Regions from separate parts of the Halalkalibacter sp. HAAS-P014 genome, predicted to be linked through region 1. Evidence: riboswitches for the same ligand, from Rfam matches in the RefSeq annotation. Region 1 holds a riboswitch; each other region holds the start of a gene.
The links. Region 1 has a riboswitch for thiamine pyrophosphate ahead of AC1FXZ_RS01460 (ABC transporter permease). Riboswitches for the same ligand answer to the same signal wherever they lie in the genome.

Region 1 (7,870 bases):
GATCCTGTAGCGTTTGAACATTTTGTAGCAGACATTATTGAAGATAAGTACGGTGGAGATATGTTTGTAAGTAAACCGAGTGGAGATTACGGTGTCGATTTTGAAAACCGAAGGGAAGATGGACTTTATTTAGGTCAAGTAAAGTGTACAAAAGAAGATATTGATTTTGAAACGGTTGCTTTAATACATTCAAATATGGAAAAGTGGGGTGCGAACGGAGGTTATGTGATAACCACTTCCGGCTTTACAGAGAAAGCTGTTAAATATGCAGATGGCTTAGGGGTTGAACTAATAAACGGTGTACAATTAGTTACATTATGGCTTGAGACGTTTGAGAGTGAGACTGCATACATTAAAGAACTAACTCCTTCTGATATATAGATTTTCTATAGAAAGTTTGAAGGAAGAATGATTCTTCTTGTGACGACAAACACTTATTAATATTGAGAAGAGCAAAAGAATATGCTAAGAGACTTACTGAAATACGCTGCTATAATAAGAAAAATAAATAATTGAGTGATTTTAATAAGGTCAAAGGATGATATAAAAGCATTCGTATCACCCTTTGATCATGTTTTAGCCAGCGACAGAGGCTGTTTTTGTGGATTTAAATTTAAATCCACAACCACATAAGATGCTATGTTTTAATTGTTTCATTTCCTCTTGACACTGGGGGCAAATGTTCTTCTTCGTTACTTTCATCGTATCACCTTCACGATCATAGTTTTTTGGTATAGGTTAAGATTGTTAAGAGGAGGACATCCTCTCTTGTAATTGAGAATGTGTTAAAGGTAATTGAGAAACATCACTATCGAATGAACTGCTTTTAATATTGCATAGTAGTTAATGTAATAATAACACAAGATAATAAAAAAATAATATTTAATTATAATCATTTTAATTAAATAATGCTTATAAATTTAATGAGGATAGCGAAAAAAACAATGATGGAAACCACCATTGTTTTTTTCGCTATTACCATAAAACATCAAGGACATTACCGTCGAAAATATTTGTATCTATATTACACGCCTCAGCATCAAGACCATATTGCCATCCGGCAATTAAAGCTCCGTCGGGATATTCGGGATCATATTCAGGCGCATTTTCTTCCGTTGTAATCCCAATATTTGGAGCAGCTGTCCATACATACATTTCATCCATTATGCTTGGATCTTCTTCAGAAGCAGCTTCAAATGCAACGTACAGCTCTTCGCTAGGGTCGAAAATACCGTAAATACCCGAACTGTATTCCGAGTCAGATACGACATCATGCCAACCTTGGATAAACGCAGAGTCAATCGGATAGATTGGTTCAACATTAGCGAATAATGCAACTCCTTCAGGAATACCAAAATCTCTTGCCATTTCGAGAGCAGCATTAGCATGGTCTTGCCCGTGTTCAAATCCTGTACCGTCATTGAAGTGGTTATAAATAACCAGGATTTCAATCTCTTCAGAATGAAGCAAATCAACTTCATCTTCTGTTAAGCCGTAAGAGGCACCTTCATTTGTACCTAAATAACGACCCCATACGTCTGGATCACCGAAATTTTCTCTTACGCAGGCAAGCATTTCGTCCGTTGTTATGCTCGCAGAGTCAACACCCCAAACCGTGTCGGGTGTTTCTTCATCCCCGTTTCCATTTCCGTTACTGCCATTGCCATTTTCACCGTTATCGGAACCTTCGCCATTCTCACCATTGCCGTTCTCTCCGTTATCGGAACCTTCGCCATTCTCGCCATTGCCATTTTCACCGTTATCGGAATCTTCTTCTTTCCCACTAGCAATAATGTCATTTGTAATATCATTCGTAACATTAACATCGACACTAACATGAATATCGTTATCGACACTATTGGTAACGCCGTTGTCTTTATTAGTAGTAACTTGATTATCAATTGTATTATCAACTTCAGCGTTAGCGGATTCAATTGTGTTATCAACTGTATTGTCTACTTCACTTGCATTGGCATTTATAGAGTTCGTAATATTATTTTCAACGGTGCTATCGCCAGTTTTTGCACTATTGTTGCTGTTATTAGTGGATTTAATTTGTTGCTCTTCTGTATCGTTTGCTGCAACGGGTTCGGAAGTGTTTGTTTGACTAAAGAAGGTTAACGTTAGAACGAATAGAAAAGAAACGACACCAAGGATGATAAGGGATACGTTTTTTCTATTACTCACTATTTCACCACCTTAGCTTTTCTCGAAACATCATACGTAGAGAGGCCACCATCGGTGAAGGAAATAGGTATATATAACGGTCACGGACGTATTCTGAGTAGGCATTTGTTAGGGAGAATTAGAATTTTGACTTAACAATTTCTAGATTCATTATCGGAGAAGAGTATAATAGAATCTAAATAGTAGCGAATGTGCAAGGAGGGAAGAAGTTGCAGAAAGCCTCGGTAGTGTTGGTTTTAATGGCTGCAATGTTATGGGGAACAACGGGAACAGCTCAAACATTTGCGCCAGAGAATGCAAATCCAGTGGTGATTGGAGCTGTAAGATTAGCGATTGGTGGCCTTGCATTGCTGTTATTTGTTGCGATTCAAGGAAAGTTACGTGTTCGAAATTGGCCAATTAGTATCACACTAACAGCTGCATTGAGCATGGCTGCATATCAACCATTGTTCTTTCAAGCGGTTTCAATAACAGGAGTCGCAGTTGGAACGGTTATTGCAATAGGTAGTGCACCGATCATAGCTGGTGTATTTGAATGGATTATCAAGCAAAGGCTACCAGAGAAAAAGTGGTGGTTTGCAACATCGGTAGCGATTGCAGGTAGTTTGCTGCTTTTTTCCAATAATAATCAAGAGGGCATGGCAGTTAGTTTTCTTGGGGTATTGCTCGCATTAGGTGCAGGGGTGTCATTTGCTATGTATACCATTGTTAGCAAACAATTACTTGAACGCCAAGCACCTGAAGCCGTTGTAGCCGTTGTATTTACATTGAGTGGATTATTATTAACGCCAATTATATTTATGTATGATGTATCATGGCTTATGCAAGCAAATGGAATGGGAGTAGCACTACACTTAGGGCTTTTTGCCACGGCAATAGCTTACTTATTCTTTGTTAAGGGTTTATCTGGAATTACAGCATCTAAAGCTGTGACACTCTCATTAGCAGAACCTTTAACAGCTGCTATGCTTGGAGTGTTTCTGGTTGGAGAGTATTTGGATTTATTATCATGGATCGGGGTTGGCTTTTTATTCTTAGGATTGGGAGTTCTTTCGTATTCCCCGAAGAAGGCTCGAATATCCAAAAGGAATAAAGAAGTTTCATAAAAAGAGGTTCTCTTTAATACTGTAATAAGCTAAAGAGGGGTCTGACCCCTAATGATAGAATTTAACTTCTTCCTGGTCATCTCTATTTTTTGTTTGGCCAATTCCTTCTTCTGCAACTTTAATACGGAATTTCTCATAAAGGTAAAGAGCGAGCATTTCAAATCGTTCTTGATCGGGCATTTCATCAACCAATTTCTTTATGTCTCGATCATCAAAGTCATGAAGGATGCCATTAATAATAATTAAAGCATCTTCCTCATCGCCAGTTAAATGATTTTTGTATAATTCATATAGGTCATCTACAAATTTCAATGTCTACACTCCATTCATTTTTTATTATATGTAGGTTGAGTTTTATATCTGGGAATTATTCTTTAAAAAATAAAAAACATATTCTTTTGTTGCTGGTACAATACCAAGAAAGATAGTGCAAAGTGACATAAATGAAATAAATATTTGGAAAGAAATCAATAATATGTTATGATTTACTAGAAAATTTAAAAAGCTTGGGGAGCTATAAGGTTGGCTGAGAGGATATCCCGTTTGAAGATATCGACCCTTTAAACCTGATCTGGGTAATTCCAGCGGAGGGATGTCGAACAGTTGTATTTGAGCTATGTACATATGTCTGCGTGCCCTCGGGTGTGCAGACTTTTTTATTTTAAAAGGGGGTATTCATGAGTAAAGTGAAAAGTATCGCTTCAGCAGTTCCAGCAATAATCGCAATTGCGCTGTTTTTATTAATTTGGGAGTTGTCGGTAATAATTTGGAAGATTGAAAGCTATATTCTACCAGCACCTAGTAGAATTATAGAAACATTTTTTGGAACATTTAGTCTTCTCCCTGAACATATTTGGATAACAACAATAGAGGCAGTAGTTGGATTTGGATTAGGTATTGTCATTGCTTTAGCATTGGCCTTTATTTTAGATTTATCTTCAACTCTTCGGAAAAGTATCTATCCAATTCTTTTGTTCTCACAAACGATTCCGATTGTAGCTATCGCCCCACTTCTTGTGATTTGGTTTGGTTATGGACTACTACCAAAAGTGTTAGTTGTTGCATTGGTAACGTTTTTTCCAGTAGTTGTAAGTACGATTGAAGGATTACAGTCGAGTGACCGTGATATGATTCGCCTTGCACGCTCAATGGGGAGTTCTCATTGGCAAGTGTTTCGTATTATTCGTTTTCCACATGCACTACCATATCTATTCACAGGATTGCGAATTGGAGCTACTTACAGTGTCTTAGCCGCAGTTATTTCAGAATGGGTTGGGGCAAGTAAAGGACTAGGTATTTATCTAGTCCGGGCCCAGAACTCTTTTGCCACCGATCAAGTTTTTGTGGCCATTGCGATCATTTCAATGCTAAGTTGTTTGTTATTTTTAATCATCGTTGCACTTAGCAGAATCGCAATGCCTTGGAAATTTAAAAATTCAAAATAAAAAGGACAGGAGAATGAGAAATCATGTTAAAGAAAATAAGTTTTTTTAGTGGGTTATTGTTAGTTATCGCTGCTATGGTTGCTTGCAATCAAACAGACACAGGAGAGAAAGAACAAGGTCAAGCAACTGAATCTGAAACAAATGAAGGATTACTTGATGCAACACTTGTTTTAGACTGGGTGCCAAATACAAACCATACAGGAATTTATGTGGCACAAGCTAATGAGTATTTTGAAGAGGAAGGGTTAAACGTCGAGATAATCGAACCGGCACTTGAAGGAGCTGACCAAATCGTAGCTGCTGGCCAAGCTGATTTCGGAATTAGTTCTCAGCAGGATGTAACGATGGCGCGTGCGTTAGATATTCCAGTTGTCTCACTAGCAACAATTATTCAAGAGCATACATCTGGTTTTGCTTCTCCAAAGGAAAAAGACATCACTTCTCCTCAAGACTTTGAAGGGAAAACTTATGGAGGCTGGGGGTCGCCACTTGAGGATATGATTATTGCTCACGTAATGAAAGAATTTGATGCCGATCCTGAAACGGTTGAAAATGTAACAGTAGGTACAGCAGACTTTTTCACCAATACATCTAGAGAAATCGATTTTCAATGGATCTTTTACGGATGGACAGGAATAGAGGCAGAGGTTCGTGATGAAGACATCAATATGATTTATTTGACAGATATTGATCCAGTATTTAACAATTACTCTCCTGTTATTATCACGAATGAAGAAGTGGTTAATAATCAACCTGAGCTTGCCGAGAAATTTATGAAAGCTGTTAGTAAAGGTTATGAATTTGCTATTGAAAACCCTGAGGAAGCAGCTACTATTTTAATTGATATAACACCCGAAACAGATGAAGAATTAATTCGTGCATCACAAGAATGGTTAAGTCCCAGATATCAAGGAACTGCAGAAAAATGGGGAGAACAAAGTGACGAAGTTTGGAACTCTTTTTCAGAGTGGATGCTGGAAAATAAATTGATTGAAAAAGAGGTAAAAAGTGAAGAAGCGATGACAAACCAGTTCTTGCCGTAACATAGTTCTATAAGCTGAACAGAGAAAAAATGGAACGATTTTAAAGGAGATTTTATGTATGTAAAAATTGATAATGTTCACCATTCATTCGGTAGTAGGAAAGAGCGAGTTAAGGTCATTGATGGAATGAATATCACGGTAAAAAAAGGTGAATTTGTCACGCTAATCGGACCAAGTGGTTGTGGGAAAAGTACGTTATTTAATCTCATTGCTGGACTCGAAATACCGGATGAAGGAGACATTAGAATAGATCAACAGGATATGAAGGGGCAACGAGGGCATATAAGTTACATGATGCAAAAGGATTTGTTGTTTCCATGGAAGACTGTTTTAGAAAATGTCCTGTTAGGGGCAACGATTACGAAGCAAGACCTAAAGCAAGTGAAAAAAGAGGCGTTAGAATTACTTCCTTTGTTTGGGTTAGACGGTTATGAAGATTATTACCCACATGTATTGTCAGGGGGCATGAAGCAAAGAGCTGCTTTATTACGCACATTTTTGCATAAAAAAGATTTGTTACTACTTGATGAGCCTTTCGGTGCCCTCGATGCGCTCACACGGGAAAAAATGCATGAATGGTTACTAAACATTTGGAGTCAAATGAACAGATCCGTTTTATTTATTACTCACAGCATTGATGAAGCCATCTTCTTATCAGACCGTATTTATGTACTCTCACCACGTCCAACGAGAGTGAGTCATGAATTTAAAGTTATGCTCCCACGCCCGAGGGTAAAAGAGGTAACGGTGTCAACTGAATATCTAAAATTAAAAGAGCAGTTAATGAAAGCTTTATATTAATTTAATTACAATCTGAAAGGATGATAGTATATGAAATTCTCACAACATTTAAGAAAACAGGTAGACGCAATTTGGAATGCAAGTTTTGAACATCCATTTGTAACAGGTGTGGCAGATGGATCACTCCCAATAGAAAGTTTTACCTATTATGTAAAACAAGATTCTTATTATCTATCTAAATTTGCTCAAGTTCAGTCAATTGGTGCTGCAAAGGCAAATGACTTTTACACAACAAGCCGAATGGCCTTTCATGCAAAGTCTTCTTATGATGCAGAGCATATGTTGCACGAAGGCTTTGCAAAAGAACTAGGATTGTCAAAGGATGGTGTCATAAAAGTTGATGATCCTGCGCCGACAGCAGTAGCCTATACGAATCATTTATTTTCTGCAGCTTATAAAGGATCATTAGGTGAAACAATCGCAGCCCTTCTTCCTTGTTACTGGTTGTATTGGGAAATTGGTGAAAAGTATAAAGATTCCACTCCGGGTGTGCCGATCTATCAAAAATGGATTGATACATATGGAGATGAGTGGTTCGGAAACTTAGTACAAGAGCAAATTGATCGTCTTGATGCTTGGGCAGAAAAGGCGTCAGAAGAAGAGAAACAGCGTATGGAGTCCATTTTTATTACGAGTAGCAAGTATGAATATATGTTCTGGGAAATGGCTTATACATTAGAAAAGTGGCCTGTTTAACAAATTCTATCTAGCAAGAACTCCCCCCGATAACTTGGTGTAAATACCAATTTATTCGGGGGTTTTCTTTGAGGAAAATAGAGTAACGATTTTTTCCACACTAGCATTTCCAATGGACTACTAATGAACTTACCTCATAATTTAAGTACTATTAAACATGAGGTGGTGTAAATGTTTATTTCTCCTATGCTCTTACAAGAGGTGGAATCTCCTCCAGCAGATTACGCAAACGTCATAACAGAGCTTAAGTTAGATGGAATAAGAGTCGTGTACAGCAATATAGATGGCAACCCTAAATTATACACTAGAAATATGAACGATATAACAAACTTGTTTCCGGAGATTTTATCGGTTGATTTGCCAAAGGGAATTGTCCTCGATGGAGAAATTATTTCAGTTGACGATGAGAGCAGACCGGATTTTACTCGACTAATGGAAAGGGTTTCCTCTGGAAGAGTTATTCCGACTATACAGGTTCAATATGTAGCGTTTGACATTATGTATTATGCAGCGAGGAATGTCACAAAACAACCTTTACTAAAGAGAAAAGAACTGTTAAATAAAGTGATACCGACCGATACCATTTCGGTGG
Region 2 (7,870 bases), on a different contig from region 1:
GGTCATCAGACTTTCCATTTGTGAAAAAAACAATGTCACCCATCTCTAAGTTCTCTATTTCGATGCTTCTTCCCATACTCCATTGAGACGTCACATTACTTGGAAATTCTTCTGATGTAGCCTCATCTACTATTTGCTTTACAAAAGCTGCGGTCGTACCATCAAATGGCTGTGATAAGTAAGTTCTTGCCAACTCTGAAAGCTGATCGGGCTTTGTTAATTCATATTTTCTGGCACTATGATAGCGTGATGACCAATAGCTGCTTGTTGTTAAATCAATAATTCGAACACCGTCTGTTTGAGTTACTAGAATTACTTGATCATTCCCAATGAATATACCTGGAATAAGAGTAGTTGAGCCTTCGAAAAAGATGACATCGCCAAGGGAAAGATCATTTCTAGCAACTTCTTTTCCAACGGCCGACTGTTGGCTAGCATATCTAGGGAGTTGCACTCCAATTTTATTATAAACATATTGAATAAAACCAGCTGTGTCAAAACCAGTACTAGGATCTGTTCCATTTTGCAAATATTTCACACCAATATGTTTACTTGCTTCCTCAATAACAGGAATATCTAAGCGCAAAGTTAAATCATCGTATCGCTTAACACCTGTGTATTTTCCTTGCCAATACTCACTAATATAAGAAATGGTTGTTTCTCCTTCATCTCCAGTCGCATGGACCATATAGTTATTGCCTAAGTAGAGACCGACATGAGAGATTCCTGTTCGCCATGTGTCAGAGAAGTAAATGGCATCACCTGGTTTTATATGTTCATCTAAATCAATGTCTTCAATCGTAGATCCTTCTGATAAAATAGTTTCCCCAACCTGCCACTGTGTATATGTTGCTCTAGGTAAATAAATTTCCAGGCTATCTCGGAATATAGTTTGAATTAAATATGAACAATCAAAACCAGCTAACGTATCTCCCATTAATAAATAGGGTGTATGGATATACTTCATTGCTTCTTTTATTGCTTTATGCTCATGATTCATGTAAGTTTTTGGGTTAGATAATAACAAGATTTCGTCAGTGTATCTTACTGCACCAAAGTAACGCGATGACCAATAAGAATCAAATTCTAGGTTTCTTTCGGCAACCCCACTGGAAGTCACAATATAGAAGAATCCGTCCCCTTTATATATCCCAGAAAGGAGTGAACTTGTACCATTAAAGAAAACTAGATCGCCAGGTTCTAGTTCAGAACGGTTGATCTTTTGACCTGCTTCATATTGTCTTGATGGAAATTTTGATAAGAGGCTTCCAGTAACTTCTTTAAAAACATAATGAATGTACCCACCAGTGTTAAAACCGGTTTCAGGTGTTTCTCCTTTAGGGATGTAAGGTGTTCCTATGAGAGAAGCTGCTTTTTCAATAATAGGATCCTCATATTTAGAAGCTTCATTACTATTATTTTCATTAATCCGTTTTGCTCCAACGTATCTTGTTGACCAATAGGAACTTGATAAACTTACTTCCGTTATCCCAGAAGTAGTAACCATTACTAATGAATCAAATCCAGTATAAATACCAGACATGAAATAATTCCCATTAAAGAAGACAACATCGCCCGGTTGTAAATCTTCTTTTTCAACTGTATCTCCAATTGCCCACTGTTCGAGTGCTCTATCAGGTACCGATAACTGAAGGGCTTCATGAAAGACATAGTGGACAAATTGTGCTGTTGTAAATTGATGGATATTTTCTCCAACTTGATTTAATGCAAATTTCGCTACGGGGTTTGTCATCACTTCAAGATCATCAAAACGCTTAGCACCAATATATCGTTCATTCCAGTAAGAGCTCGTAGCTAAGTTTCGTTCTTCAATTCCTGAGGTTGTGACAATAATAAAGGACTCATGTCCAATGTGAATAGCAGGCATTAAGAAATTTCCTTGAAAGAAAAGAACATCGCCCGGTTGCAAATCATTGCGCTCAATCGATTGGCCCAAATTCCATTGAAGTTCGGCATTGTTAGGAAGAATGATTCCTTTAGCTTGCTCATACACATGTCGTACGAAAGCAAATGTGGTAAAACCGTCAGAGTTGGAACCTTTTAAATTGATTGCTGTTTGCACAACATTGGATTGTGATTCAACAAACTCAGAGTAGGTTGGTTTCATATTAATAGTAAGTAGAAGAAATAAAACTAGTAAAGTAGCTATTGATTTTTTCATAATTCACCTCTTATGTTCATCTAACAACAGATTAACATATTTTCACACAATTTCACTAAATATTTTGCAATTTATACCAAAATCCTATTATAATAGAATATAGAAAGTTAAATCCGTCTAGTTTATTAGTTGATAATCTAACAAAACAATTGTCTTTTCAGTTTAAAAAGCAGAGAGGTTGGAAAGGATATTAATAACACAAAATAGAATTAGTTAATTATTCAGAAAAATCAAATAACAAGGAGGGGTTTTATGATAAAAAGGATGTTTTTTTCAAAGCGAAAGAGAACATGGCACGACTACAATGCTTTTGAACGTAAAATGTGGGGACAACTCTTTAAGGAAAAAACAGCAGAGTTACGTAGGCGATATGGCCATTCAGTTGAATGTTATAAATTAGCGAAACAGTATGCAGATCGCCAAATGAGAAAGTTACGTTATGTGAAACAAGTATCTGATGTAAATAAAAGCACCGACGATATCGTAGCATTGTCTGCAAAAAAACAAGAAAAAGCCGATGAGATTGTAAGTAATTCGCTATCCTCTGGTGAAAAGTGCATCAAATGAACTGATTCACCTTGGCTTTAATCCCAATCTCAATTCTAAATTAGTGAAGTTGGGATTTGTCCTTTTGTTTTGACGTGTTTCTTCTATATATATAGCGTTATTTTTTGTTAGGTTATTCAATAACCAACAAAAAATAAGAGACACAAATCTACCTGATCTATGTCTCATACATTAATTATATTCTAACTTGAGATCAATAAAGCTCCGGAACTCTGCTAGAAAAGACAGGAACATCTTTTCGAATTTGAGTCGCTTCATTTAAATCTAATGTAACTGTTACCGTCTCTTCGTTTGTTGCAGATGCCTTTTCCACTGTATCTCCCCACGGATTAATCACCATTGATCGTCCAGCAAACTCAACTCCATCGTATACTCCAACCCTATTCGCACTTACAATAAAAAGCTGGTTCTCAATCGCACGCGCTTGTTGTAGAATTTCCCAGTGGCTTGCTCTTGCCGTCGGCCATTCTGCCACAACAAAGACAACTTCTGCTCCTTGTAAGGCCAAGGAACGAACAAGCTCCGGAAAACGAAGATCATAACAAATAATCACTCCTATTTTTCTGCCATCTAACTCAAACACCTGAACAGAATTTCTTCCACCTTTTAAATAATTATGTTCATCTAGCATCGGGACAAGGTGGATTTTATCATATGTATAGATCATTTCTCCTTTACGGTTATAGATGTATGAGCGATTATAAATGCCTCCCTCTTCTTTAACAGCTATGGAACCAGCGACAAGATTAACATTATGCTCATGTGCTAATTGTTTAAGGAATGATTCCGTTTCTGCTTTATCTGAATTGACTATTTCCTCTAACGTCGGAAGAGTATAGGCCGTTGTCCACATTTCTGGTAAGACGAGAATATCTGGCTGTTGTGATTTACAGACCGTTTCAGCCCACTCTTTTACCTTGCTCCGGTTATTTGCTGGTTTGCCTGGAATGATATCCATTTGGTAAGTAGCTATCTTCAATTATTTCTCCTCCCAAAAATCATTTTGCTTTCTATTCATTCTACTTCTTCTTTATTCTTACTATCCCTTTTTCTATACCGTAAATGTTTCATCGTATTAATTTTATCAACTTGACGGAAGCGTCGCAAAGCTTAATAATTTTTATATCGACTTTCACAAATCCTTAATTCTTAAGTTTTTCATTGAAAAAACACAGAAAAAAAGAGCTCATTAAGAGCCCTTTTATTCAAACTACTACGCTGCATCCGTTACCCCTCTTTGGCGTTTTGCCAAAAAGAAGGAAGGGTATTTTTTCGCTAACACGAGTAACACAACTAGCGTAATAATCATTTCAGGTAATAAGTTTGAGATGTTGTAGATAAAAGAATACAAGCTTGGGTTCATCCCTTCAGGCGCGTACTCTCCAAACCAGATAACACCTGAAGCAAAGTGACTGAAGAAACGAAGTGTCGTTGCAAAAATAAGTCCTACAACAATAGTAGTCGCACTAGGCACTGTTCCCTTTTTAAAAGCAAAAACACTAGCTAAGCCTAATACAAGATACGGCAACGGGTAATCAAGCAGCAACTGAATTGGATGTACAATATACCCACCTAATAAAAGGTTTAGTATTCCGACTAACAAGCCTGTCACTACGCCTACTTTCCACCCACGTCTAAATGCAATTAGAAAAATAGGGACCATTATTAGAGAGATAGATCCTCCCATTGGCCACAGTGCTCCAAATTTCACTTGCCCTAGAACAATTGCCAAACCAGTCATTACCGCTACCTCAATCATCGTTACTAATCGATCACGAGACACAAAAAAACCTCCCTTTTGATTTTATCCACAAGAGAAGGTTAAGTTAGACAGGAAAAATACGCGCAAAAATGCGCACGTTATTTTTTCAGCCACTTCCCTACGCTAGTATAAACTAGATCAGGTTCTTAGAGTTGAGGGTTCCCCTCTCTCAGTCACTTGACACCCCTAGTGGATAGTTATTTAATTCATAAAGTTCATTATAACATAAATGTCACTTTTCATAGCAACATAAGAACTTAAAGAAAGCGAAGAGAACAGAATTTCTGTTCTCTTCGCTTTCATCTATACAACCTTTTTCTTCCAAATCCCTAATATAAGAGCCGATACAATCGCACCTGCTAAAATAGCGATTAGATACATGAACCAGCTACCAGATACTAGCCCGATAACAAAGATTCCACCATGTGGCGCTGGTAACCCGATTCCGAATAAAGCTGTCAGACCACCAGCAACAGCTGAACCAATAATTAGCGATGGAATAACACGTCCTGGATCGGCTGCTGCAAATGGAATGGCCCCTTCTGTTATAAAGGAAGCACCTAAAACGTAATTCGTCTTACCAGCTTCTTGTTCTTGCTTTGTAAATTTACGTTTAAAGAACGTTGTCGCTAACGCAATCCCAAGAGGAGGTGCCATACCTCCTGCCATAACAGCAGCATGTGGGCCAAAGTTTCCAGCGTCAATCATGGCAATACCAAATGTAAAGGCTGCTTTGTTGATAGGGCCACCCATATCAATGGCCATCATACCACCAAGAACAATACCTAATAGCACCATATTTGTTGTACCCATTCCCCCAAGCCAGCTTTCAAGCCCACGGTTAATAGCACTAAGAGGAGTAATAAGCAGAAGCATAATCATACCTGTTAAAAAGATATTTAATACTGGATAGAATAAAATCGTTGTGATCCCACTTAATTGTTGAGGCAGACCTGCTAATAACTTTTTAACAAGAAGTGCGATATACCCTGCTAAGAAACCAGCAATTAGACCACCTAAGAAACCAGCTTCACCTGTTACGGCAATCAAACCACCTACCATACCAGCTGCAAAACCAGGACGATCAGCAATACTCATGGCGATAAATGCAGCTAACACCGGTATCATTAAAGCAAATGCATTATCTCCACCGATCGTCATTAACATTTGAGCAAATTCATTATCTAGCTCCAGATCAATCAAGAAGGATAGAGCAATTAGGATCCCCCCACCGACAACAAACGGAAGCATATTCGAAACACCATTCATTAAGTGTTTATAAAATCCACCACCGAAGCCGGCTTTTTCCTTAATTTCCTCGCCTTCGTTGCTTTCTCCTGAAACTGAACCTTTATAAACTGGAGCGTCACCGGAATTAATTTTCTCGATAAGCTCTTTCGGACGGCGAATCCCATCCGTTACCGGTCCCTCAAGGACTTTTTTCCCTTTAAAACGGTTCATTTCAATTTTTGTACTCGCAGCTACTATAATCCCTTTTGCATTTTCAATTTCCTCCGGAGTTAATTGATCTTTCACTCCACCTGAACCATTTGTCTCAACTTTAATTGTAAGGCCTTGTTTTTTCGCCTCGTCTTTTAACGCATCAGCTGCCATAAAAGTATGGGCAATACCTGTTGGACACCCTGTAACTGCTACAATATCGTACCTACCTTTAGCAGGAGCTTTTTCTGCTTCAATTTCTGCTGCTTGCTCTTGTTCCTTCTGATCAATAGCAGCAATGATATCTTCTTCTGACTTTGCCTTTAATAAAGCTTCACGGAAGTGTTCGTCCATTAAAAAAGTCGATAAACGTGAAAGTGTTGCCAAGTGTTCTTCATTTGCTCCAGCTGAAGCAGCAATCATAAAGAACAAATGGGTCGGCTGGCCATCAAGCGCTTCATAATCCAAACCATTTTCTGAACGTCCGAAAGCAATCGCTGGTGTTTTAACTGCCTCGCTTTTTGCATGAGGAATCGCAATCCCTTCACCCAGACCTGTCGTGCTTTGCTCTTCTCTAGCTATTATCGCTTTCTTAAACTCAGATGCATCATTTAATCTATTGGCGGCATCTAATTTCGTTACTAATTCATCAATAGCTGATGATTTATCGCTTGCTCTCATATTGAGTACAATTGTATCTTTTTTTAATAAATCAGATATCCTCAAGTTACTCACCCTTTTCTAATTCTGTGATGTCAATTTCTTTTAGTAGCGATTCGATATACTCTCGTTCGGCAAACCCTTTTGAAAACGCAGTTGCACTACCTGTCGCTACAGCAAATTTAAAGCTATCTGCCAACGACATTTTTTCGTTTCTTGCACATATAAACCCAGCTACGGTTGAATCACCGGCGCCTACAGAATTCCTTACAATCCCTTTAGGTGTATTCGCAAAAAGAATTTGTTCCCTCGTTCCTAAAATCGCTCCATCTCCTGCAAACGAAACAAGAACACGCTTTATTCCTTGTGCTGTTAACTTACGTACGTAAGGAATTGCCTCTTTTGGATTTGCTATTTCCACCGAGAATAATTCCCCTAATTCATGATGGTTCGGTTTAATAAAAGTAGGGTTTGCTTCAACAACCCTTTTCATCGCTGCACCACTAGAATCAATGTATACTTCAGCGTTTCTTTCACGAGCATCCTGACATAATGTTTCATAAATGTCAGCAGGTATAGTGGAAGGGACACTTCCAGCAAGTACCAATTGGTCACCCTCTTTAAGAACTGTTAACTGTTTGCGTAACCCTGCTACATTCTCACTTGTTATGTCTGGCGATACTCCATTGATCTCCGACTCTTCTTCTTCGCTTTTCACTTTAATATTAATTCGTGTATCACCGTTTACACGGATAAAGTTTGTAGTAATGTTTTCTTTCCCTATTACCTCTTCCACATACATTCCTGTGAACCCACCAATAAAGCCTAGCGCTTCACTTTGATGCCCTAACCTCTTTAGAACTCTGGAAACGTTAATCCCTTTCCCTCCTGGTGCTTTATAATCATAGGTTGATCGATTAACTGTTCCTAGATTCATTTGGTCGATTTGAACAAAGTAATCTAGAGCAGGGTTCAATGTTACGGTATAAATCATAAGCTAACCACCTCTAGAGTTGTTATATTTCGTAAGTTGCGATGATAGTCATTATCGATTTTTTCGCTTGTAATTATTGTTGCGTCTTCTGCGTTACTAAATTTGCTAAAAGCCACTTCCCCGAATTTTGAATGATCTACCAAAACAAAATTATGACGAGAACGTTTCATTGCACTTTCTTTAATAAACGCTTCTTCTGGATCAGGAGTTGTACAACCATCTTGGATCGTTAAACCATTTGCACCTATGAATGCTTTATCAAACC
Region 3 (7,870 bases), on a different contig from region 1:
GTGATAATGGTAAACCGAATGCCTAATTTATTGGCTTCTTGGATATAATTTGAGTAGTTACCATAATTTAAATTCCCATTTATAAACAGGTGTGGGTTTTTTTGAGTTTTCATTGCTTGGACTACTTCATTATACATTCCTCGTTGAATGACTTGTTTCTTTGTTAAGGCTATATATATTCTTTCTAACAATGTTGATAGAAATAAATTTCTTTCTTCTGGTTTAATCTCAGGGATTCCGTAAATTGCTTGGTCAATAATATCTTTTACTTTTTGGTCCATCGTTTGATCCTCATTCCTTCTACATGACAAGCTTTCTTGTCCTTCTAATTTTTGTTTACAAACATATCATAGCATAAGAAACATTTAATTTATAAATCATTGAACTTCTTGCAATTCGTTCAATATGAAAACGTTCTGTTAAAAGGATGGTGCTTAATCATGTGGTTTATTATCATAATTTTATTGTTTGTATTTACACTAGGTGTCACGATTGGTGGCCTTTTAACGGCGCCGAGAGATCCGATTAGACCGTTAAGCCTTTTCTTATTTTCTTTATTTTTTTTATTTTTATGTTATATAGGCATGATTTCTGGAATGCTTATAGGGGGATGGATTGGATTTAGGTTTATTGAAATTGTTATATCTATATTAGCACTTTTATTTATTGTTGCCTGTATAAGTCGATTTCATCCAACACTTGGTTTTTTTCATCCGGAGGACCGGGTGATAATTTCGATCCTTGCACTTCTTTTCTTTTTAATGGGATTTGAATGGGGCATATTGGAATTTAGAACGTTCTTCACGATTACTGCTGCTTTTTTGTTTACTGTAGCATTAGGCGTAGGGCTTTACATTCAAATGCAAATTCGTCAGGCATTATGGCGTTACACACACACCGCATATATTCCGCTTGTTTGGCTTCTTTTCGTATCGCTCTTGAAGCTGATATAATGAAGAAGAGGTGAGAAAATGAAAACGGTATATGATGTAAGGCAACTGCTCAAAGTGCACGGCTCAATTGTATATACACGTGATCGCAGTCTTGACCTTGCCCTCATGGAGGATGAGTTGAGAGAGCTTTACAAATGGAAGTTGATTGATGCAGAAATACTTCAACAAGGGTTACTTGTTTTAAGAAATGAAGCTAAGTTACAGTAGAGGATGAAATGTGATGGGTGATAAATGGCTTGTTGGTATAGACATTGGTGGAACAACAATTAAGTTGGCTTTTGTAACTACTGAGGGTAAACTTGTTACAAAGTGGGAAATTCCAACAAATATTGCTGAATCAGGAAAGTATATTACAAAAGATATTGCTCGAACAATAGAGGAAAAAAGAATTCAGCTTGGCATTGATAAAAATAAACTCTTAGCAATAGGATTAGGAGCGCCGGGTTTTATAAATATGGAAATGGGCTTTATTTACCAAGCGGTTAACATAGGGTGGAAAGATTTCCCTTTAAAGCTTCAATTAGAAGCCGATACGGGCCTTTCTGTAACGGTTGACAATGATGCTAATATTGCAGCTCTTGGAGAGATGTGGCGTGGTGCCGGAAATCAAGCGAGAAATCTACTTTGCGTTACCCTTGGGACAGGAGTTGGAGGTGGTGTGATTGTAAATGGGCAAATCCTTCATGGTGTTAACGGTATGGCCGGGGAAATTGGACATATAACGTCAATCATTGGTGAACAAGGAGCACCTTGTAATTGTGGAAAAACGGGTTGTCTAGAAACGATAGCCTCTGCTACTGGGATTGCAAGACTAGCAAAAGAAGGTGTACTAAATAGACCAGAGAGCTTGCTGAAACTAGTCTTAGACCAAAACAGTAAGCTTACCTCTAAGGATGTATTTGAAGCGGCTAATAAAAATGATCGTCTTGCAGTGGAGATTATAAATGAAGTTACTTTTCATTTAGGACTTGCATTGGCAAACTTAGCCAATACTCTAAACCCAGAAACGATCGTACTTGGTGGAGGAGTTTCTAAAGCGGGAGATAGTCTTTTGAAACCAATAAAGCAACAATTTGATCGGTATGCTTTAGGCAGAGTGGCCGATGGATGCGAGTTTCGAATTGCAACCTTAGGAAATGATGCAGGAGTAATTGGTGGTGCGTGGCTTGCTCGGAAAGGGTAACGCTCACGTACGTATATCACATACATAAATTAATAATAAGATCGTTAGATTGAAACTAAGTTGAAGAAGTGACCATAAAAGGAGACAGGTAGAAAATGTCAGACTATCGAATAGAGCGTGATTTAATTGGTGAAAAGCAAGTACCAAAGGATGCCTATTATGGTATTCAAACAATGCGTGCAAGGGAGAATTTCCCAATAACAGGGTATCCTCCTCATCCTGAGTTAGTACGTGCATTTGGTTATGTTAAAAAGGCTGCAGCAATGGCAAATCGTGATGTTGGTGTACTTAATGTTAATATTGCTGACGCTATAATTGAAGCGTGTGACGATGTAATTTCGGGTAAATTGCAAGAGAACTTTATTGTTGATGCAATCCAAGGAGGCGCTGGTACCTCATTTAATATGAATGCGAATGAAGTCATTGCCAATCGTGCTATTGAATTACTTGGAGGAAAAAAAGGAGAGTACATGAGGGTTAGTCCGAACACTCATGTGAATATGGCGCAATCGACAAATGATGCTTTTCCAACAGCAATTCATATAGCGACGCTTCGCTTGGCAGAAGGCTTAACGACTGAATTACAAGATCTCGTTAATAAACTAAAAGAAAAAGAGAAAGAATTTGATGATGTGTTAAAAATGGGACGTACACATCTCCAGGATGCTGTGCCAATTAGGTTGGGACAAGAATTCGGTGCGTATCAACGTGTATTGAATCGTGACCTTAGTCGAATAAAAGGTTCTGTAGAGCATTTATATGAAGTAAATATGGGAGCGACGGCAGTTGGGACAGGACTAAATGCAAAACCTGAATATATTGAAAAAATAGCTGGGTATTTAAGCGATATTACTGGTTATCCATTTGAAACAGCGGAAAACCTTGTGGATGCCACCCAAAATACAGATGCTTATACTGAAGTTTCAAGCGCATTAAAAATAATGGCCATTAACTTATCAAAAATGTCTAATGATCTGCGATTAATGAGTTCAGGGCCACGAACAGGTTTAAACGAAATTAACCTACCTGCAAGGCAGCCAGGATCATCTATTATGCCTGGAAAGGTAAATCCGGTAATGTGTGAAGTTGTGAATCAAATCTCTTTTCAAGTCATAGGGAATGATCACACAATAAGTCTTGCTTCTGAAGCGGGGCAATTAGAGCTGAATGTAATGGAACCAGTATTAGTTTTTAATTTATTGCAATCATTGTCAATTTTGCAAAATGGTATTCGTGTTTTTAGGGAGTTTGCAATAGATGGAATAACGGCTAATATTGAAGGGTGTCGCGAGATGGTTGAAAGAAGTGTAGGGATTGTTACAGCCATTAACCCACATGTAGGTTATGAAGTTGCTTCAAGAGTAGCAAAGGAAGCCATCCAGTCGGATCGCCCAGTTCGAGAAATTTGTTTGGAAAAAGGGATCCTTTCTGAAGAAGAATTAAATGAAATTCTTGATCCGAAAGAAATGACGAATCCAGGAATTGCTGGTGCTAGATTTATGCAGGGAGACAGTTAAAAAGTGAGAGCCATATAGGAACTTATTTCTAGTTCTGTGTAGCGTCTCCACAAGAAAAAGGGTGACTCAAACGTTTAGCTTCTATGAAATTGTAGTGCAACCGTTTATTTTTCTCTGCGCTATAAAGTAATAATTTAGAAGCTAATACAGTTGAGTTGCCCTTTTTTTGAAAATTACTATTTGTTGAAACGTTTAAAAGGCTTCAATCGTCTATATAGTATCTAAAGACAATCATGTGTATGAAGGAGGGTAGAGGGAATTGATGAAACGGCTATTTTTTAGTTTAATTATACTTCTTATAGTTTCAGCGTGTACTCAATCTTCATTAGTAGGTCAGCCGTTACCGAAAAGTTTGATGGAACTTCCCAAAAAGCGTGATATACCGTTCTCTTTTTTCACAGGTTCTCAAATTATTCCAATTCAAACAAATACTCGTGTTACAGAAGTCATGAGTTGGTATGACGGTGAGACAATTTTATATTTGCAAGAACAGGATGACGTGTCTGCAATTTATAAACATGACCTTTATTCAGGGGAGTCTTCACTTTTTTTTGATACGGAAGGTTGGATTGTAGATATCATCGCTAACGCTGATCATACGGTTTTTGCCATTCAACACATTACGTCAGATAATGAAGCAAGACTATTACTATTGGATCAGAATGGTGAGATAAAACAGACCATAATGGGATATGGGGAAGAGTATAGTATCTACTGGAATCCTTATAAGGTTGAGACGTACGTTATGGTAGCTTTTTTACCTAATTGGGAATACGAAACTTATGTGGGGAATGTAACAAATAATGAAATATCACAAGTAAATCTTGAACAGTCTTATGTTCAATGGATATCGCCTACAAATGTCGGTTACTTAAAATGGGATGAATTTGAACCTGGCTATCAAGCGCCATTATATGAAGTGAATGTCGAAAATGGAGAGATAAATAAATGGGAAGAAGCTGTAATTGCTTTTATGAGCTTCCCCGATGGAGTGTCGCTTTCTGTAACGGTTGACTCAGTTTACGATTTAGCATCCCAATACACTTTTTATCAAGAGCAAGAAGCTTTCCGTTCTATTGAGGTCCCTATTTTGAACACATACTCTGAACAATGGTGGATACCTTTTTATACTTATGACGATTGGAATGGAATTTTTTATTATTTACGGCCCAAATATAGTAGTGATTTCTTTAGCTATGAAGATGGCTTTGAGTTAATTGCTTATAATGTGGATGCTGATTCTGAAGAAAAGATAACTACATTAGAAAAACATGTTCCACTTTCAATATCTCCAGGAGGTTCTTTTCTTTTACTAGGTGAACGTTATGAAAATGCTTATGATTTATCAGAACAAGTGGTGGTTCCCATTTGGAACGGTTAGTTGGGAAATACTTCCCCTCTTGCTTTTTTACAGTAGTCTGTCATAATAAATAGTAATAAGTTCTGTATTTTAAAGACTAGGGGTGTCCATAACGATGGACTGAGAAGAAGGTGTTGCCTTTTACCCTCATACCTGATCTGGATCATGCCAGCGTAGGGAAGTCGTATTAGTCGTATTCCGTATGTTCGGGGTGCGACTTTTTTGTATTACAGATAGAAGGTGGGAGACCTATGAGAGAGTTTAAGCTATATGCGATAACCGGAGAAGAATTTCATCAAGGCCGTGACTTAACTGAAGTAATGGAAGAAGCGATTCTTGGTGGTGTGGACATTATTCAACTGCGTGATAAGAACAGCAGTAAACGAGATGTTTTAAGAAAAGCTAGAGCGTTGCGTGAACTTACAAGTAAACATGATGTTTTATTCATTGTTAATGATCATATCGATGTAGCCCTTGCTGTTAATGCAGACGGAATTCATCTTGGACAAGATGATTTACCTCTTTCTGATGCTAGGAAGATAATGGGGCCTGATAAAATTATTGGAATATCGACTCATCGTATTGAGGAAGCACGTGAGGCTGAAGTTGGAGGTGCTGACTATATTGGAGTAGGGCCAATTTTTCATACAAATAGTAAAGTAGATGTTGTAGATCCAGTAACAACAAATTATATTAAACAAGTTGTTTCCGAAATCAAGATTCCATTTGTAGCTATTGGTGGAATCAAACTGCATAATGTTGATCAAGTGCTTGATGCTGGAGCAACTCGAATTTGTATGATCTCTGAGATAGTAGGAGCTAAGGATATTAAAGGGGTTTGTGAGAGTTTTATCAAAAAATTAGCTGAAAGGGAGAGTGAATAAGGTGCGTTTGATTATTAATGGAGAAGAACATAATCTAGAAGTTTCTACACTTGAAGAAGTTGTGACTTATTTCAATCTTGAACCACATCTTGTCGTGACAGAAGTAGATGGAATGATAGTTGAGCAAGGGGAATGGTCAGATACTAAAATAATAGAAGGAATGAAAATTGAATTAGTTCAATTTGTCGGAGGGGGATGATCGGATGAAAAAAAATAAGCTTACAATTGCAGGTAAGGAATTATCCTCTAGGTTTTTCCTAGGAACAGGTAGGTATCCAAATCCCTTTGTCCAAAACGAAGCTATTAAAGCATCGGAAGCTGAGGTACTTACATTTGCCATTCGGAGAGTAAATCTAGATGCGCCGAATGAGGACGCAATACTGCAACATTTAGAAGGAATGTCATTTACGTATTTACCGAATACATCAGGTGCAAAAACGGCTGAAGAAGCAATTCGAATTGCAAGGCTTGCTAAAGCATCTGGTCTAAGTGATTGGATAAAAGTGGAAATTAGTGTAGATGAAAAAACACTTTTACCAGATCCTATTGAAACCCTTAAAGCAACGGAGGTTCTTGCAAAGGAAGGATTTGTTGTCTTACCGTATACATCGGATGATCCCGTTCTTTGTAAGAGGTTAGAAGAAGCTGGCGCGGCAGCTGTTATGCCTGGGGGAGCACCTATTGGAACTGGCTTAGGTATTTTAAACCCGTATAATCTTGAATTAATCATTGAGCAAGCTAATGTACCAATTATTGTTGACGCTGGACTCGGGTCAGCCATGGATGTAGCACAAGCAATGGAGTTGGGGGCAGATGGAGTTTTAATGAACACACCTGTAGCTAAGGCAAAGGACCCGGTGAATATGGCAAAGGCGATGAAGTATGCAATTGAGGCTGGGAGACTTTCCTATGAAGCTGGTCGAATTCCAAAAAAGAAATATGCTACAGCTAGTAGTGGCTTAACGACACTTGTTTCAAAATAGTAAGTAAATTGGGGGAGTATTAATGCAAGAGCGAGTAATTATACTAGGTGGAGGTGTCGTTGGGCTAGCAACTGCGTTTGAACTTAGTAGAAGAAATTATGATGTTACTGTGTTAGAAAAAACAACGTGTGGTGGACAAGCATCTGGAGCAGCAGCAGGGATGCTTGCTCCTTATTCTGAGATTGGCGAAGACCCAGATGATTTCTTTCGGTTCTGTTTGGATAGTTTACGTATGTATAAAGGGTGGCAGCAAGAAGTTAAAAACATCTCGAAAATGGACTTTGAATTTTCAGAGAGTGGAAGTATTCATGCAGTCTACCATGATGCTGATGTTTTGGCACTCGAAACAAGGCAGTCATGGCAACGTGAGTGGGGAGCAGAAGCAGAACTGATTTCAGATGAACGATTGTGGAAAATGGAACCGAAGCTAGCAAAAGATGTCAAGGCAGCTATGTATTACCCTGAAGAAAGTCATGTGTTTGCTCCTGACTATGTTAAGGCACTAGAGATAGGCTGTCGTTTAAATGGAGTCCAAATTTATGAAAACCTTGAACATGTAGAAGTAGTGGATTATAAACAATCAGTAACATTACGGTCTAAGGATGAGCGTGAATATACGGGTGACCGGTTAATTGTTTGTTCAGGTGCATGGTCTAGTGAACTAGAAGAAACGTTCGGTTTGAGAATTCCGATATACCCTATTAGAGGTCAAATTTGTGCGTATGACGTAGAGGTTGATTGTATCAAACATATTGTTTATACAAGTCAAGGGTACCTTGTTCCAAAGGCAAATGGAACGCTAGTTAATGGAGCATCTGAAGATATTGCAGGATTTCGTACAGATGTAACTGATAAGGGGATAGCCCGATTAACAAACTGGAATAAACATGTATTTCCATTTTTAGAGCAAGAAAAGCCTTTTCATACATGGGCAGGATTAAGACCCGCGACACAGGATGGCTTCCCGTTAATAGGAAAATTAGACGAAGC

Region 2: another riboswitch for thiamine pyrophosphate. It lies ahead of thiT (energy-coupled thiamine transporter ThiT); the one in region 1 lies ahead of AC1FXZ_RS01460 (ABC transporter permease).
Region 3: another riboswitch for thiamine pyrophosphate. It lies ahead of thiE (thiamine phosphate synthase); the one in region 1 lies ahead of AC1FXZ_RS01460 (ABC transporter permease).

Annotation. Positions count from the first base shown of each region.
Region 1 is NZ_JBWQTV010000002.1:143,302-151,171, forward strand. Features, by position in the region: gene AC1FXZ_RS01440 (restriction endonuclease) at 1-381, shown strand, start outside; gene AC1FXZ_RS01445 (glycoside hydrolase domain-containing protein) at 976-2,187, opposite strand; gene AC1FXZ_RS01450 (EamA family transporter) at 2,397-3,293, shown strand; gene AC1FXZ_RS01455 (DUF6154 family protein) at 3,342-3,605, opposite strand; TPP riboswitch at 3,791-3,903, shown strand; gene AC1FXZ_RS01460 (ABC transporter permease) at 3,971-4,738, shown strand; gene AC1FXZ_RS01465 (ABC transporter substrate-binding protein) at 4,762-5,781, shown strand; gene AC1FXZ_RS01470 (ABC transporter ATP-binding protein) at 5,836-6,582, shown strand; gene tenA (thiaminase II) at 6,613-7,278, shown strand; gene AC1FXZ_RS01480 (ATP-dependent DNA ligase) at 7,450-7,870, shown strand, end outside.
Region 2 is NZ_JBWQTV010000021.1:149,846-157,715, reverse strand. Features, by position in the region: gene AC1FXZ_RS17285 (NlpC/P60 family protein) at 1-2,182, opposite strand, end outside; gene AC1FXZ_RS17280 (hypothetical protein) at 2,435-2,749, shown strand; gene AC1FXZ_RS17275 (carbon-nitrogen family hydrolase) at 2,943-3,728, opposite strand; gene thiT (energy-coupled thiamine transporter ThiT) at 3,963-4,532, opposite strand; TPP riboswitch at 4,610-4,709, opposite strand; gene AC1FXZ_RS17265 (PTS fructose transporter subunit IIABC) at 4,815-6,677, opposite strand; gene pfkB (1-phosphofructokinase) at 6,679-7,605, opposite strand; gene AC1FXZ_RS17255 (DeoR/GlpR family DNA-binding transcription regulator) at 7,602-7,870, opposite strand, start outside.
Region 3 is NZ_JBWQTV010000016.1:189,491-197,360, reverse strand. Features, by position in the region: gene AC1FXZ_RS13795 (YueI family protein) at 1-281, opposite strand, end outside; gene AC1FXZ_RS13790 (hypothetical protein) at 441-953, shown strand; gene AC1FXZ_RS13785 (YqgQ family protein) at 972-1,160, shown strand; gene AC1FXZ_RS13780 (ROK family glucokinase) at 1,174-2,136, shown strand; gene aspA (aspartate ammonia-lyase) at 2,232-3,653, shown strand; gene AC1FXZ_RS13770 (YqgU-like beta propeller domain-containing protein) at 3,916-5,034, shown strand; TPP riboswitch at 5,103-5,210, shown strand; gene thiE (thiamine phosphate synthase) at 5,265-5,897, shown strand; gene thiS (sulfur carrier protein ThiS) at 5,899-6,096, shown strand; gene AC1FXZ_RS13755 (thiazole synthase) at 6,101-6,880, shown strand; gene thiO (glycine oxidase ThiO) at 6,903-7,870, shown strand, end outside.